Regions from separate parts of the Aquaspirillum sp. genome, predicted to be linked through region 1. Evidence: predicted binding sites of a transcription regulator. Region 1 holds the regulator's gene; each other region holds the start of a gene.

Region 1 (4,744 bases):
ATCAAACACAAAATCTGCATCAAGTGGCACACCGTGTTTGAAGCCGAATGATTGAAATAACAAGGTCAGTGGTGCGGTATCGGCATCGGCAAATTGTCGCACCCAGCTTCGCAGCTGATTGGCGCTTAAGGCGCTGGTATCAATTCGGTGTCCTAGTGAATGTAAGTCGCCCAACATATCGCGTTCTTTAGCGATACATTCGGGGATGGTTAAACCTTGTTGTGACAGCGGATGGCGGCGGCGGGTTTCGGAATAGCGTCGAATCAGGGTGGCGTCTTGCGCATCTAAAAATAATAGACGCACATCAAAGCCATGCTTACGCAAACTGCTCATGGCCGCCGGCAGCTGCGATAGCATCGGGGCGCTGCGGGTATCAACGCTAATGGCAATCCGTTGATAATTGTATTTTTGATATAACAGGATAATGCGTGCTAAGAAGCCGGTGGGAAGGTTATCCACACAGTAATAGCCAAGGTCTTCCAGCATGTGCAGGGCAACCGACTTGCCTGCACCAGATAAACCGCTAATCAGAATCAGCTGCATAGTCTTGTTCACGCATCATACGGGTTTGCCGATCAATAAAATCTCGGGTGCTATCGATGCCACGCAACTGCAAAATATAGTTGCGGACGGCGGCTTCGACGAGCACAGCAAGGTTGCGCCCGGCTGCCACGGGAATAGTGACTCGCCGTACTTTCACGCCAAGAATATCTTGCGTCTCTGATTGAATGTTCAGGCGGTCGAGACCTTGCATCACTTGGTCATTCGCCTTCACCAAATGAATAATCAGCTTGAGCGCTTTTTTCGGGCGTACAGCCGTTTCACCAAACACCGAGCGGATATTTAAAATCCCCAAGCCTCGGACTTCCAGAAAATCTTTTAACATATCTGGACAGCGGGCTTCGAGAGTTTCAGGGCCAATCCGATACAGTTCTACGGCATCATCAGCAACTAGACCATGTCCACGTGAAATCAGTTCCAGTGCCAGCTCGCTTTTCCCCATCGCGCTATCACCAGTAATCAACACCCCAATTTCCAATACATCGAGGAAAACGCCATGCAAGGTTGTCGAAACTGCCAAGATGCGCGCCAGATAAATCCGCATCACATCCATCAGATAAGGCGAGGGCTGGGTTGAGGCCAATAATGGCACGCGATAGCGTTCGCAATATTGCCGTAGTTGTGATGGAACAGGTTCACCATTTGCGACAATCACCGCTGCCATACTGAGCGAAAACAGTTGGTCGAGCATTTGACGGGCATCGTCGGCCGAGAGCCGGTTGAGGTAATCAATTTCAGCAACCCCAAAAACTTGGATTCGATTGGGGTGGATGAGATTGATATGTCCAACTAGAGCAAGGGTTGGCCGCTGTTCATCATTGCTAATTCGGTTGTCAGTTCCCGAGGCACCAGCAACCCAAGCCAAATTCAGTTTTTGACAGTTATCTTGGTATAGCTTGCGAACGGTAATACTGGGCATGGTTAACGTCGTTCTGTGAGGAGCTGATAAGCCGTAGTGGGAGAGTCCGCTGCCAACAGTGCCTCACGTAGCTGGCGACTGCTAAACAGTTGGGCTAATTCGGAGAGGACTTGCAGATGTAAGTCAGTGGCTTGTTCCGGTACTAACAAAACAAATAAGTTTTGCACCGGTTTGCCATCAGGAGCATCGAATGGGATAGGCGTTTTCAAACGCACGAAAGCGCCGGCGGCTTCTTTCAATCCCTTGGCGCGGCCATGTGGAATAGCTACACCTTGTCCTAAACCGGTTGAGCCGAGTTTTTCGCGAGCAAAGAGGCTGTCAAAAACCTCGCTACGGGCAATGCCGTGGCTATTTTCAAACAGAATTCCCACTTGCTCAAAAACCCGCTTTTTGCTTGCCACATCAAGGTCAAGCACGATGTGGTCGCTTGGCAGAATCTTGGCGATAAGGCTCATTACGAACATCCGAATCAGAAAAACTGCTGGATTGTACGCCGGTTTTCAGGGATTGGCAGCGCATAGGCAAAGCGGGAACTCAGAGTTCCCGCTTGTCATGGTGCGGCAGACTAGACCGGCACCTAAGAATTGACCGTTAAATCAGGGCTTACACAGAGGAATCCATCACTGGCCGCTCGGCATGGTGCTCGGTGATTTTTTCTTTGTGTTTCAACACTTGGCGATCAAGTTTGTCCGCCATCGCATCAATGGCAGCGTACATATCGCTGTGGGTGGCTTCGACATGGATATCTTTCCCTTTCAAGTGCAAGCTTGCACCGACTTTCTGATCCAATTTCTCCACCGACAGAATCACGTTCACCGCGATCACGTTATCAACGTGACGAGTGATACGGTCGAGTTTGGACACGATGTAGTCGCGCAGGGCGGGAGTGACCTCAAGATGGTTGCCGCTGATGTTAAGGTTCATGTCCTTTTGCTTTCCAAAAAATGCGTGGCTGTACGCAATGTTTTGTTCCTGTTGCTATAAGCAGCGTAGCAGGCCTGACTTTCCCGACTGCGTCTGGAACCCTTCCAGACACAGCGCCATCGTTACCGAACGGACTTGCCACGGGTAGCGCAGTAATGGTTGCGAGCCATTGGAAGCCGAGACTTCCTTTACCAAATCAATATAAACCTTGGGTATACCGCACACTAGAGTGCTTTACGTTGGTTGGCTGGTGGTAAATGCAAGGCCTCACGATATTTTGCCACCGTACGCCGCGCAACTTGTATCCCTTCACGAGACAGTAACTCGGCCAGTGTATTATCTGACAGCGGCTTTTTCGGGTCTTCTGCCTGTATCAGTTTCTTTAATCTTGCCTTGATCGCCGTGGCAGAGCAACTCTCTCCACTGTCTGTTTCAAGGCCACTACCAAAAAAGTATTTCAATTCAAAGAGTCCACGCGGACACAATAAAAACTTTTGTGAGGTTACGCGAGAAATTGTTGATTCGTGCAAGCCGAGTTCTTCGGCAATTTCTCGTAGCACCAAGGGCAACATCGCTTCTTCGCCATGTTCAAAAAAAGCTTGTTGCCGGATCACAATGGCTTCTGCCACGCGGAGAATGGTGTCAAAACGTTGGCGGATATTACGCACCAGCCAGCGTGCTTCTTGTAGCTGGCCATTTAGGGCATTTCCGCTTTCGCGTTGTTGTTTGAGGAGATTGGCGTAGAGGCTGTTGACGCGCAAGCGTGGCATCGCGGCTGAATTAAGACGTGCGACCCATGCTGCGCCTTGTTTTTGAACCACAATATCAGCAGCAACATAACGCGTTTCTTCTCCACCAAAACCCGCGGCAGGGTAAGGATTCAAACTGGCAATGAGCTGCTGCGCGGCTTTTAGGGCATGGTCATCTTGTCCGGTGAGCTTGCGCAGGCGGGAAAAATCCCTGTTAGCTAACAGATTGAGATGTTGTTGGCTGATTTCAAGAGCTAAATTACGAATCGCTGAATGGGGCTGTGCTTGCAACTGTAAACGCATTGATTCATGCAAATTGCGTGCGCCAACCCCCGCTGGTTCAAATTGTTGCAACAGAGACAGCCCAACTTGTAACTCACCCAGTAGTTCATCCGCTTCGGTGGCGAGTTCTTCTGACAACTCGGCAGCGAGGTGGTCTAGACTGTCTTCTAAATAGCCTTGTTCATTTAAGGCTTCAATGAGCAAGGTGACAATGGCGCGGTCGCGTGCGCTTAAGACATGCTCGGCTAATTGGCTTAACAGATGTTCGCGTAAAGTTGGCTCGTGACACAATCGGCCATGAGGGTCGAAGTCTTCATCTTCATCACGAGGTAAACCACTGCTGTTACCCCAGTCCCCCCCATAATCCAATTCGAGATGTGTCTCGCTCAGGTCTTCTTTGGGACTGTCGTGATTGGTGTCTGAGGGTTCGTTGACAGCGTCGTGTGGTGGGTGTGCCGGTTCGATGTCGCTCGGGGCTTCATACTCATCAACTCGTTCCAACATCGGGTTTTGTAACAAGAACTGCTCGATTTCTTGTTGTAACTCAACCGTTGACAGCTGTAACAGACGAATAGACTGTTGTAACTGTGGGGTGAGCGTCAGTTGTTGGCTGAGTTTGAGTTGTAAACTTTGCTTCATCAAGGGCCAGATTCCTAGAGGTGGAAATGCTCGCCTAGATAGACACGGCGGACTTCTTCATTATCAACGAGCTGTTGCGGTAAGCCGGCGGCTAAAACGCTGCCATTGCTGATGATGTAGGCGTGATCACAGATTCGCAGTGTCTCGCGTACATTGTGATCGGTGATCAGGACACCAATGCCACGGCTTTTGAGATAGCTGATGATTTTTTGAATATCAATCACCGCAATCGGATCGACCCCAGCAAACGGTTCATCCAACAAAATAAAGCGTGGTCGTGTCGCGAGGACACGCGCAATTTCAACCCGTCGCCGTTCGCCGCCAGACAAAGACAGCGCACTGTGTTCACGCAGATGGCTGATGTTGAGATCTTCCATCAGTAAATCGAGCTGGGCATGATTGTCTTTGTGGTGGCCGCCGGCAATTTGCAAAATCGCCAAGATATTCTCTTCGACGGTCATTTTGCGAAAAATCGAGGCCTCTTGTGGCAAATAACCAAGGCCAAGACGGGCGCGTTGGTGCATGGCCAAGGTGCTGATGTCGCGATCATCTAAGAAAATATGCCCGGCATCCGCCGCCACCAAACCGACAATCATATAAAAACTGGTGGTTTTTCCAGCCCCATTGGGGCCCAGCAAGCCAACTACCTCACCACTTTTGATGTCTAAAG
Region 2 (4,744 bases), on a different contig from region 1:
TGCAAATCCTCTTCCACCGGCTGCGACCCCGGGCCGAGCGTGACCAGTGGGATACCTTGAAATTGCATCATGCTTGGCAGCTCCCGTGGTTGGCGCGGACGGCAATGCCGATACTGGGCGGACGTGACACGGGCGCCTGTGCTAAATAGGCCACCCGTTCTACCATTTCCGGCCAATCCAAAACACTGATTAATGCACCAACATAGCCCTCTGGCCGCAACCGCAGCAATGCCGGAAATTTCAATACACCATAGCGTTGGGCAATGCTGCGGCTGTCATTCGGGGTCGCCCAATAGATTGGCGCGTCGGGATGGCCTAAGTGTTTCCACACTTCGGGCAAAATCACTGCATAGTCAAAAACCTCTGGCACCTGTTTAGGGTCGGTGGTCAAAATCAGCCAGATACCCTGCACTTGTTCAGCCACGATTTGATCTAATGTGGTAGTGGTTAGGGCCTGATAACCTAAGCCCTGCCAGCGCGTGGCCATCGTGCTTTCATCTATTGCCATGCTGTTTATATTCCTTATTGTCGTTGTAAGTGTGGCGGGAGCTGTGGCTCGCGGTGGCATAAATCAGCAAACGCCTCATCTGGTAAGGCTTCACCGCGTAATAAGGCGGCTAAACCCGACAAGGCTTGTTGAATCTGTTGTGCTCGTTCTGGACTGATCACTTCCATCGCCGCGCCGGTAAAGACCAATACCCAATCTCCGACCTCAACTTGGCCAACAAGACTTAAATCAATTTGATGCTGGCTCTGGTCTTCGCGTTGACACAAGGCCAATCCCGCGTTCACCGCCACGACTTGCATTGGAATACCCATGCACATCTTGTTCTAACCCCGCTCTAATACCCGCGCATCACCCACCCGACAGGCTTGTTCTGCCGTGGGACGTTCTTGTTCATAGCGGTTTAATTCAAGGCTGGCATCGTTCAGGCGTGCCTGTGGTTGTGCACAGGGACGAATCTCGATACCCCAATTGCCTAAAATAGTCAGTGCTTGTGCTAAGGCCTGTGGTAACAAGGCCCGCACCGAAGGCGACAGGCTGCCACCGTAATCTTCCAAGATCTCTGGCTGCATCCCTAATAAGGTAATTTCTGCTGGTAAACTGCCTTTCAATTCGGCAAGTGCCAATACCTCAGAAAAACCGGTTTGATGCAAACTCATTTTTTTGGCAGTCAAATAAGCTGGGACGGCCTGATTATGGAAGACCTGTAAGGTGGCCGGCGGTAGGCCAAAATCAATCGCGTCTAAAATCAATAAACAGTCGGCTTCTTCGACGTATGGCAGCAATAACAAGCCTTGTGTGCCCCCATCAATGATGTCAACTTGGGCTGGCCATTCATAGTTGGCGTACAGTTGTTCTGCCAACCGCACCCCAAACCCCTCATCCGCCCACAATAAATTGCCCAAGCCCAAAACCACAATGCGTGGCGCTGCCATGCTCGCCCCTTCGTTTGTTACAGAGTCGCTTGGACAATCAAAACCTGTGCCAGCTGATTGGTTCGTTTAATCTGTTGTTTTATTGAGGTAATGTTATTTACATGGTGAAAAAATAGCAAAGTAAGTTTCCATTAAATGTAACGGCTGGAAAGTTAATTTGCGGTTTTGATTTAGTCAATTTTGCAAAATTTTTTGTCCATGATTTGTTATTGACAAATAGTGATGATTATTTCTACTATGCGTCTATTGAAAGCCACAAAATGAAAGCCACAAAACTGCAGGGGAAAGACCATGTCTGGATTATTTAATCGACTACCGCAGTTTCCTCCCTCGCCCTCGGGTATTGAGCGCGAAGTCTTACGGGCGATGCCCAAATTAACACTGGGTGGCAGTGCTGCTTTTCTATCGCCAGCGGTGTTGATGCGGTTGTGGTATGGCTGGTCATGGCCGCTGTCGGGTGAACAAGCGCTGATTTCGACTGATATTTTCTTGATTAGCCTGCTGATTTTGTATTGGACAGTGTTGTTTACCGTGGCCTTGGGTGCGTTTATTGTGTTGGTGATGAAAGGCCCCGGCTATGTTGCCGACCCCTATCCATTGCAAGATGCCGAACGTCCTAACCCTCATCTAAAATCCGTCTGGCCACGTTAACAATTAGTACAAATAAAAAACTATTTTAATAAAATAGGCTATCTGTTAAACAGATGGCCTATTTTTTATGCTCTCATTGCGGGTTATTTCTGATTCATGTCAAATAAGAAATGCAAAGTGTGCGATAGATTCCGCAAAACTGCGCAATATGCTGGTTTTTCGCATCAAATCGTAAACAATTTATGTTCTTATAAGTTGTTTTGGCTGGTTTCTGTTTGACAGGATTTAACATGACCCTACGCAAACGCTTTGCGCTGTATGTCTCGGCACTGATTTTATTAACCGTGTTCAGTGGCACGGTGTTGTTTTCTATGATTGAAACTCAACAAATTGAGCATGAGATTGCAGCGAAAGCCAAACAACAGCTTGACACGACTCGGCAAGTGCTGACCGTCACCGATGCTTTGGTCAGTGAACAGGTGAAAAGTGCCATGCGATTGTTGATTGAACGAGGTGAAGCACTCGGGCCGGCATCGCTTGGTGATAGCGTACCCATCAAAGATAAAACCGTTCCCAATTTGCTATTTGGTACACAGCCACAAGCGGCACATTATGCCTTGGTCGATGGCGTGACCAAAATTGCCGGTGGGACCGCCACATTGTTTGTGAAAAACGGTGATGAGTTCGTTCGTATTGCCACCAATGTTAAAAAAGACAACGAGCGTGCTATCGGGACGATTCTCGACCCAAAAGGCAAGGCGATTGCTGCCATTCGGCAAGGACAGGCCTTTTATGGTCTCGTTGATATTCTTGGTAACCCTTTCTTAACCGGCTATGAGCCGATTCGTGATAACCAAGGTCAGGTAATTGGGATTTGGTATGTCGGTTACAAAATCGACATGGCAGCCGTACAAGAAGTGGTGGATAAAAGCCGCTTGTTGAATACCGGCTTTATGGCGATTTTGGATTATCAAAGCAAGGTCAGATTTCGCTCTGGTCATGTCAGTGATGAGCAAGTCCAAACGTTGTTGAAAGAGAACACCGGTTGGGACATCTCGCGCTATCAGTTCGATAAGTGGGGATTTTCGGTGTTGGCTGCCTATCCTCGAGCCGAGGCGGTTGACATGGTGCGACAACGTGCGTTGATGATTACTTTGGCTGGGGTGGTTGCTTGTGTGGTGATTATCGGTTTGCTGATGGTGTTACTCAGTCGTTTGGTGTTAAAACCGCTGGGGGGTGAGCCCAGCCATGCCACAGCGACAGCCACCCGTATTGCTCACGGTGATTTAACACAACCGCTATCCGTTTCCGCTTCGACGACTGAAAATTTGCTGGCCGCAATGGCCACAATGCAACAAAAACTTGGCCATGTTTTTCAACAAATCACCCAGATGGCAGGGTCTTTATCCGGTGGTGCCAAAGAGGTTGCGACTGCAGCGCGTGAAATTGGCTCCGCATCCTATCATCAGGCCCAAGCGACGGCGGCCTCGGCTGCTTCGCTCGAACAGCTAAAAACCAGTATTAGCGAAGTATCGCAAACCGTTGGTCATACCGAAGAAAACTCACAGCAAACGGCGAAATTAGCAGAAGATGGTGAAAAGTTGGTGAGAGAAACGGCTGTTGAGATGGATTTAATCTCTCAAACCGTGAGCCAATCAACACAACAAATTCAAACTTTGTTCCAGCACTCACAAGACATTGGCGGAATTGCCAATGTGATTAAAGAGATTGCTGACCAAACCAATTTATTGGCCCTGAATGCGGCGATTGAAGCCGCTCGCGCTGGCGAACAAGGGCGTGGTTTTGCTGTGGTGGCGGATGAAGTGCGGAAATTGGCTGAGCGTACCGCATCGGCGACGACGGAAATTGGCCGAATGATTGAGACCATTCAATTCGAAACCCATTCTGCAGTTGAAGCGATGGCAGCAGTGAATCCGCAAGTGGAAAAAGGGTTGGCGCGGGCACAATCGGCCTCGGCGATGTTGGGCGAAATTCACCGCCAAGCTCTCGATTCGCTCAATAAGGTGCGCGATGTGGCGGTGATGACACGCGAACAAGTTAGCACAGCCACTGAAATTGCCAACCATGTTGGCTATATCGCCAGCATGGCCGAGCAAACCAACGCCTCGACGCAACATAATGCAGTGGCAGCAGAACAACTCGAATCCTTAGCCAATCAACTGCGGCAAGCCATCGCCTTTTTCCGTCTGCCGCACCATTTAATGTCTTGATGGCACCGAGGCGGCTGGTAGGTCAAAACTAAAACGGCAGCCGCCGGTGGGGGTGCTGTGGCAGCTGATATGTCCATCCACACTTTCGACAATCCGCCGCACAATGGCAAGTCCAATGCCAGTGCCGGTGGTGTGTGGATTCACTGTTTCAAATACGGCAAAAATTTTAGCGCGATAGGCCGGAGCAATGCCTTGGCCATTGTCTTCCACTCGAAAATATACCCGCTGCCCCGCCTGACGAGCTGACACCGTGATGAGTAACAGTTTGCCGGATGTTGGGTGGGCGTGTTGCAGTGCGTTGCTAATCAGTTCGTGAAACACCTCTTCCAATCGATTTTTATCAATTAACACCGGCGGTAAATGGTCAAATTCAAGACAGGCTTGTTTGGCTTGGCAAATACTGTGTAACCGCTGGCGCAGTTGTTCGAGTATCTGTTGTGTTTCTTGTGGCTGTGCTGGGGCAAGGGCTGTCCCTGCGGCAA
Region 3 (4,744 bases), on a different contig from region 1:
GGCCCCCAACACGTTCCGCCAGCATGAAGCCTGTTTAGCCAAATTACAGCGGCGACTGGCGAAGAAAACCAAAGGATCTAAAAACCGAGCCAAAGCCAAACTGAAAGTCGCCAAAGCCCACGCCACCATTGCAGACTGTCGCAAGGACTTTCTGCATAAGCTCTCGACCCGACTGATTAACGAAAACCAAGTGATCGCCGTCGAAACGCTGGCTGTTAAAAACATGGTCAAAAACCGCAGCCTATCCAAATCCATCAGCGATGCGGGCTGGGCCGAGTTTGTGCGGCAACTGCAATACAAAGCCGCGTGGTCAGGCCGACAGTTAATTGGCATTGACCGCTGGTATCCGTCCAGCAAGCGCTGCAATGGTTGCGGGCACACCGTAACCAAGCTACCGCTGAACATACGCACTTGGGTTTGTCCTGAGTGCAAAACCACGCATGACCGCGACATAAACGCGGCGCGTAATATTTTGGCCGCTGGTCTAGCGGTGTCAGCCCATGGAGAAACCATAAGTCCTGTATCTCTTTGAGGTGCAGGCGGGATTCCGTGAAGTGGGAATCCCCTTCCTTTAGGGAGGGGAGCAGTCAAAGAGACCGCTCTAGCGTGCCTTACCGCATGACAATCAAAAATAGCTATTTGATACCCACCAAATCGAAAAACCCCCACCAGACTGGTGGGGGTTTTGTGTTGAGCGGACTGTTTAGAGAATTCAATCAGTCGATACGCTCGCCGTGTAACACCACATCCAAACCTTCGCGTTCTTCCTCTTCGGTCACACGCAGACCCATGACCATATCAATCCCTTTGAGGATCACGAAAGTCACTACCAAGGTGTAGGCCATTGTGGCTAAGGTGGCGACAGTTTGTGTCACTACACTGCCTTCAACCCCACCAATTTCAGGTACAGCCAACACACCGACCAAAATCGAACCTAAGATACCGCCAACACCGTGCACACCAAAGGCATCTAAAGAGTCATCGTAGCCAAGCATGTGTTTCAGACCCGTCGCACCCCAGTAACATGCCACACCAGCGATCAGACCTAAAATCAGCGCACCTTTAGGATCAACGAAGCCAGCCGCAGGGGTGATCGCCACCAAACCAGCCACGGCACCAGACGCAATACCTAACAGAGAAGGCTTTTTCTTCACCACCCACTCAGCCAACATCCATGCCACAGCAGCAGCGCCCGCAGCAATTTGTGTCACCAACATGGCCATCCCTGCGCGGCCATTGGCTTCTAAAGCCGAACCAGCGTTGAAACCAAACCAACCGACCCACAACATCGAAGCACCAATCAGGGTCAACACCAAGTTGTGGGGAGGCATGGCTTCGCGGCCAAAACCAACCCGTTTGCCGAGGACAAAGGCTGCCACCAAACCCGCTACACCGGCGTTGATGTGCACCACAGTACCGCCAGCAAAGTCCAACACGCCATCAGCAAACATCCAACCCGTTGGCTCCCACACCCAGTGCGCCACAGGCACGTATACCGCAAACATCCAAATCACCACGAATACCAACATCGACGAGAATTTCATCCGCTCAGCAAACGCACCTGTAATCAGTGCACATGTGATGATGGCAAAGGTCATTTGGAACACAACAAACACCGACTCAGGGATATTGGCCCCGGCTGTGCCAGACAGCGCATTTAGCGATACACCATTTAAGAATGCTTTATCCAAACCACCGATGAAACCATTCCCCGGGGTAAGCGCTAAGCTGTAACCAAAGGCAAACCACAACACCGTCACCACGCAAGCAATCGCAAAGCTTTGCATCAGAGTGGCTAATACGTTTTTCTTCCGCACCATACCGCCGTAGAACAAAGCCAAGCCGGGGAGGGTCATAAACAACACCAACGCAGTCGCAACCAACATCCAAGCGGTGTTACCGGTGTCTAATTTTGGTTCTGGTGCCGGTGGTGCCGCTTCAGCGGCAGGCGCAGCGTCGGCGGGGGCAGCAGCAGGTGTAGCAACAGCAGCAGCGGGGGCTTCAGGCGCCACAGCGGCTGGTGTAGCAACAGCAGCAGCGGGGGCTTCAGGCGCCACAGCGGCTGGTGCTTCAGTTGCCGCCGCAGGGGCTTCGGCAGTGGCAGCCGCTACCGGAGCAGCGGCGGTGTTTTCCTCGGCAAAGACGGGGGTGGCAAACCCAACCGCCCCTGCCAACAAGGCAGACATAAGCCATCTTTTCATGTTGTGTTCTCCCTGATTCGCAAAACTGTTAGATGGCATCCGGCCCGGTTTCACCGGTGCGGATCCGTACCACTTGTTCGAGTTCAAAGACAAAGATTTTGCCGTCGCCGATTTTTCCGGTATGCGCCCCTTGTTCAATGGCTTCCAAGGCTTGATCTAACAACTCATCGCGGATGGCAATCTCAATTTTGACTTTCGGCAGAAAATCCACCACATATTCCGCACCACGGTACAGCTCGGTATGACCTTTTTGCCGTCCAAACCCCTTAACCTCGGTAACGGTCACGCCTTGCACGCCAACAGCGGCGAGGGCTTCGCGGACCTCATCCAATTTGAAAGGTTTAATAATGGCAGAGATGAGTTTCATGACTGACTCCTTGCAGTGAACCCGAATGGACATTGTGTGTAAGGGCTGCCCCTTTTGTGACTGTCTTGCCTTAGGCATGAATCATGCCAGTTTATTTATTACTTAATAAACAAAGACTTGTTAATTGATGATGAAGGCTGTGCCATTTTGTCATGCGGAACAGCAAGCCCCGAATCACAGCATCGACCATTTATCACGCACTATGTTGGTGCGACGTGCTGAAATTATGCGCTTTGAGCGCACCACCGCCATGACGTCCGCGCTGTGCTTTGGCGTATCAAGCCACACGAATACGTCCCTGCCAGCAATTTTGCAAAAGTTATGCAGCAAGAATTTTGCTACACTTGCTGGTATCTCGTTTTCTTTGTTTCTCAGCCTGTTAGAAAGGGCCAACCATGTTGACGCAAAAACTCTTTGAAGAAATTAGCCAGAAGGTCAGCGAAACACTGGCCAACAGTCCGGTGAAAGATGTTGAGAAAAATATGCGGGCCATGTTGGGCGCCACTTTTAGCAAAATGGATTTGGTGACCCGTGAAGAATTTGAAGTACAACAAGAAGTCCTTGCCCATACCCGTGCCACCCTCACGCGCCTAGAACAACGCATTGCTGAGTTAGAGGCGCAACTGGCCACCGCACAGCCAACAACCAATCCCCCGCCGACGACCTCTCAGGAGTAATCCCATGCGCTTGGCCGTGGTTCACAGTCGGGCGCAAGCAGGCATTCACGCCCCCTCTGTTCAAGTTGAAGTGCATCTCGCCAATGGTTTGCCTTCGTTTACCTTGGTTGGTTTGCCAGATACCGAAGTTCGAGAAAGCCGAGATCGGGTACGGGCGGCAATCCAAACCTCTGGCTTTGATTTCCCTGCGGCTCGACTCACGGTCAATCTGGCACCAGCGGATTTACCCAAAAGCTCTGGGCGCTTTGACCTAGCGATTGCTCTCGGTATTCTGGTGGCTTCGGGTCAATTACCCGATACGCCTTTGGCCGATTGTGAATTTGCTGGTGAGTTGGGATTGACGGGCGAACTGCGTCCCATCCGAGGGGCAATTCCTGCTGCGTTCGGTGCAGCCAAAGCCAAGCGGCGTTTGGTGTTGCCCAGTGCATCTGCTGCTGAAGCCGCCCTCGCCGATCAGGCACCGGTGTTTGCTGCGGACACCTTAAAACAGGTGTGTGATTTTCTAGCAGGGCATCAACCGCTGCCATTTGCTCAAGCCTGCGCCCAAGGTGAACGTGAGCACTATCCCGATTTAGCCGATGTTCGAGGCCAATTTGCCGCACGGCGCGCCCTCGAAGTCGCGGCGGCAGGTCGCCACAGCCTATTGCTAATTGGCCCCCCTGGTACCGGAAAATCGATGTTAGCCAGCCGCCTGCCTAGCATCTTGCCGCCACTGGATGCACACAGCGCACTGGAAGCCGCAGCAATTCAATCGCTCTCCCCCTCTGGTTTTGATGTGAAACGCTTTGGTTTACGGAGTTTCCGTGCGCCCCATCACTCGATCTCGGCAGCGGCGTTAGTCGGTGGAGGATCCGATCCACGGCCTGGGGAAATCAGCCTCGCTCATCATGGCGTCTTGTTTTTAGATGAGTTGCCCGAGTTTGACCGCCGCGTGTTAGAAGTGCTGCGCGAACCTTTAGAAACTGGCAAAGTGTTGATTTCGCGCGCAGCCCGCCAAGCAGAATTTCCAGCACAATTCCAATTAGTCGCCGCGATGAACCCCTGCCCCTGCGGCTATTTAGGACATGCCACCCGCGCTTGCACCTGCACGCCGGAACAGGTGAGCCGTTATCGAGCGCGGTTATCTGGCCCGCTCTTAGATCGCATTGATTTGGCTATTGAAGTGCCAAGCGTGCCACCAGAAGCCCTCAGCAGTCGCGCCAATGGCAGCAGCAGCGAAGAGGTGCGACAGCGCGTCGAGCAAGCATGGCAATCACAGCTGACTCGGCAAGGGAAATCAAACAGCGAATTACACGGCAACGATCTCGATCAACATTGCGCTTTAAGCGATAACTGTCGTGAGTTTTTAAATGATGCAGCGCGACGATTAGATTTATCGGCTCGTGCCTACCATCGCATTTTACGCGTGGCGCGTACCTTGGCCGATCTGGAGTTACACCGCGATATCGACCGCCGCCATCTTGCCGAGGCCATCCAATACCGCCGCCGTTTATAATTGC

Evidence for each region. Region 1 encodes sigma-54, which starts transcription at its own class of promoters, with help from an activator protein. Its sites were predicted from a motif close to CTGGCACGCTTCATGCTT; they were not measured.
Region 2: a site for sigma-54 is predicted at 1,476-1,493, ahead of hybD (HyaD/HybD family hydrogenase maturation endopeptidase). Genes of this name have one in related genera too.
Region 3: a site for sigma-54 is predicted at 2,641-2,658, ahead of glnK (P-II family nitrogen regulator). Genes of this name have one in related genera too.

Annotation. Positions count from the first base shown of each region.
Region 1 covers NZ_JBSQVP010000066.1:3,812-8,555, forward strand. The annotation lists gene rapZ (RNase adapter RapZ) at 1-543, opposite strand, end outside; gene hprK (HPr(Ser) kinase/phosphatase) at 524-1,480, opposite strand; gene ptsN (PTS IIA-like nitrogen regulatory protein PtsN) at 1,483-1,935, opposite strand; gene hpf (ribosome hibernation-promoting factor, HPF/YfiA family) at 2,084-2,404, opposite strand; gene ACTBZS_RS10300 (RNA polymerase factor sigma-54) at 2,629-4,074, opposite strand; gene lptB (LPS export ABC transporter ATP-binding protein) at 4,089-4,744, opposite strand, start outside.
Region 2 covers NZ_JBSQVP010000065.1:6,318-11,061, reverse strand. The annotation lists partial or broken gene ACTBZS_RS10250 (hydrogenase expression/formation C-terminal domain-containing protein) at 1-71, opposite strand, end outside; gene ACTBZS_RS10245 (thioredoxin domain-containing protein) at 68-508, opposite strand; gene ACTBZS_RS10240 (HypC/HybG/HupF family hydrogenase formation chaperone) at 523-819, opposite strand; gene hybD (HyaD/HybD family hydrogenase maturation endopeptidase) at 832-1,440, opposite strand; gene ACTBZS_RS10230 (hypothetical protein) at 1,732-2,091, shown strand; gene ACTBZS_RS10225 (methyl-accepting chemotaxis protein) at 2,322-4,262, shown strand; gene ACTBZS_RS10220 (MASE1 domain-containing protein) at 4,251-4,744, opposite strand, start outside.
Region 3 covers NZ_JBSQVP010000029.1:619-5,362, reverse strand. The annotation lists gene ACTBZS_RS06655 (RNA-guided endonuclease InsQ/TnpB family protein) at 1-532, shown strand, start outside; gene ACTBZS_RS06650 (ammonium transporter) at 717-2,201, opposite strand; gene glnK (P-II family nitrogen regulator) at 2,230-2,568, opposite strand; gene ACTBZS_RS06640 (accessory factor UbiK family protein) at 2,964-3,245, shown strand; gene ACTBZS_RS06635 (YifB family Mg chelatase-like AAA ATPase) at 3,250-4,740, shown strand.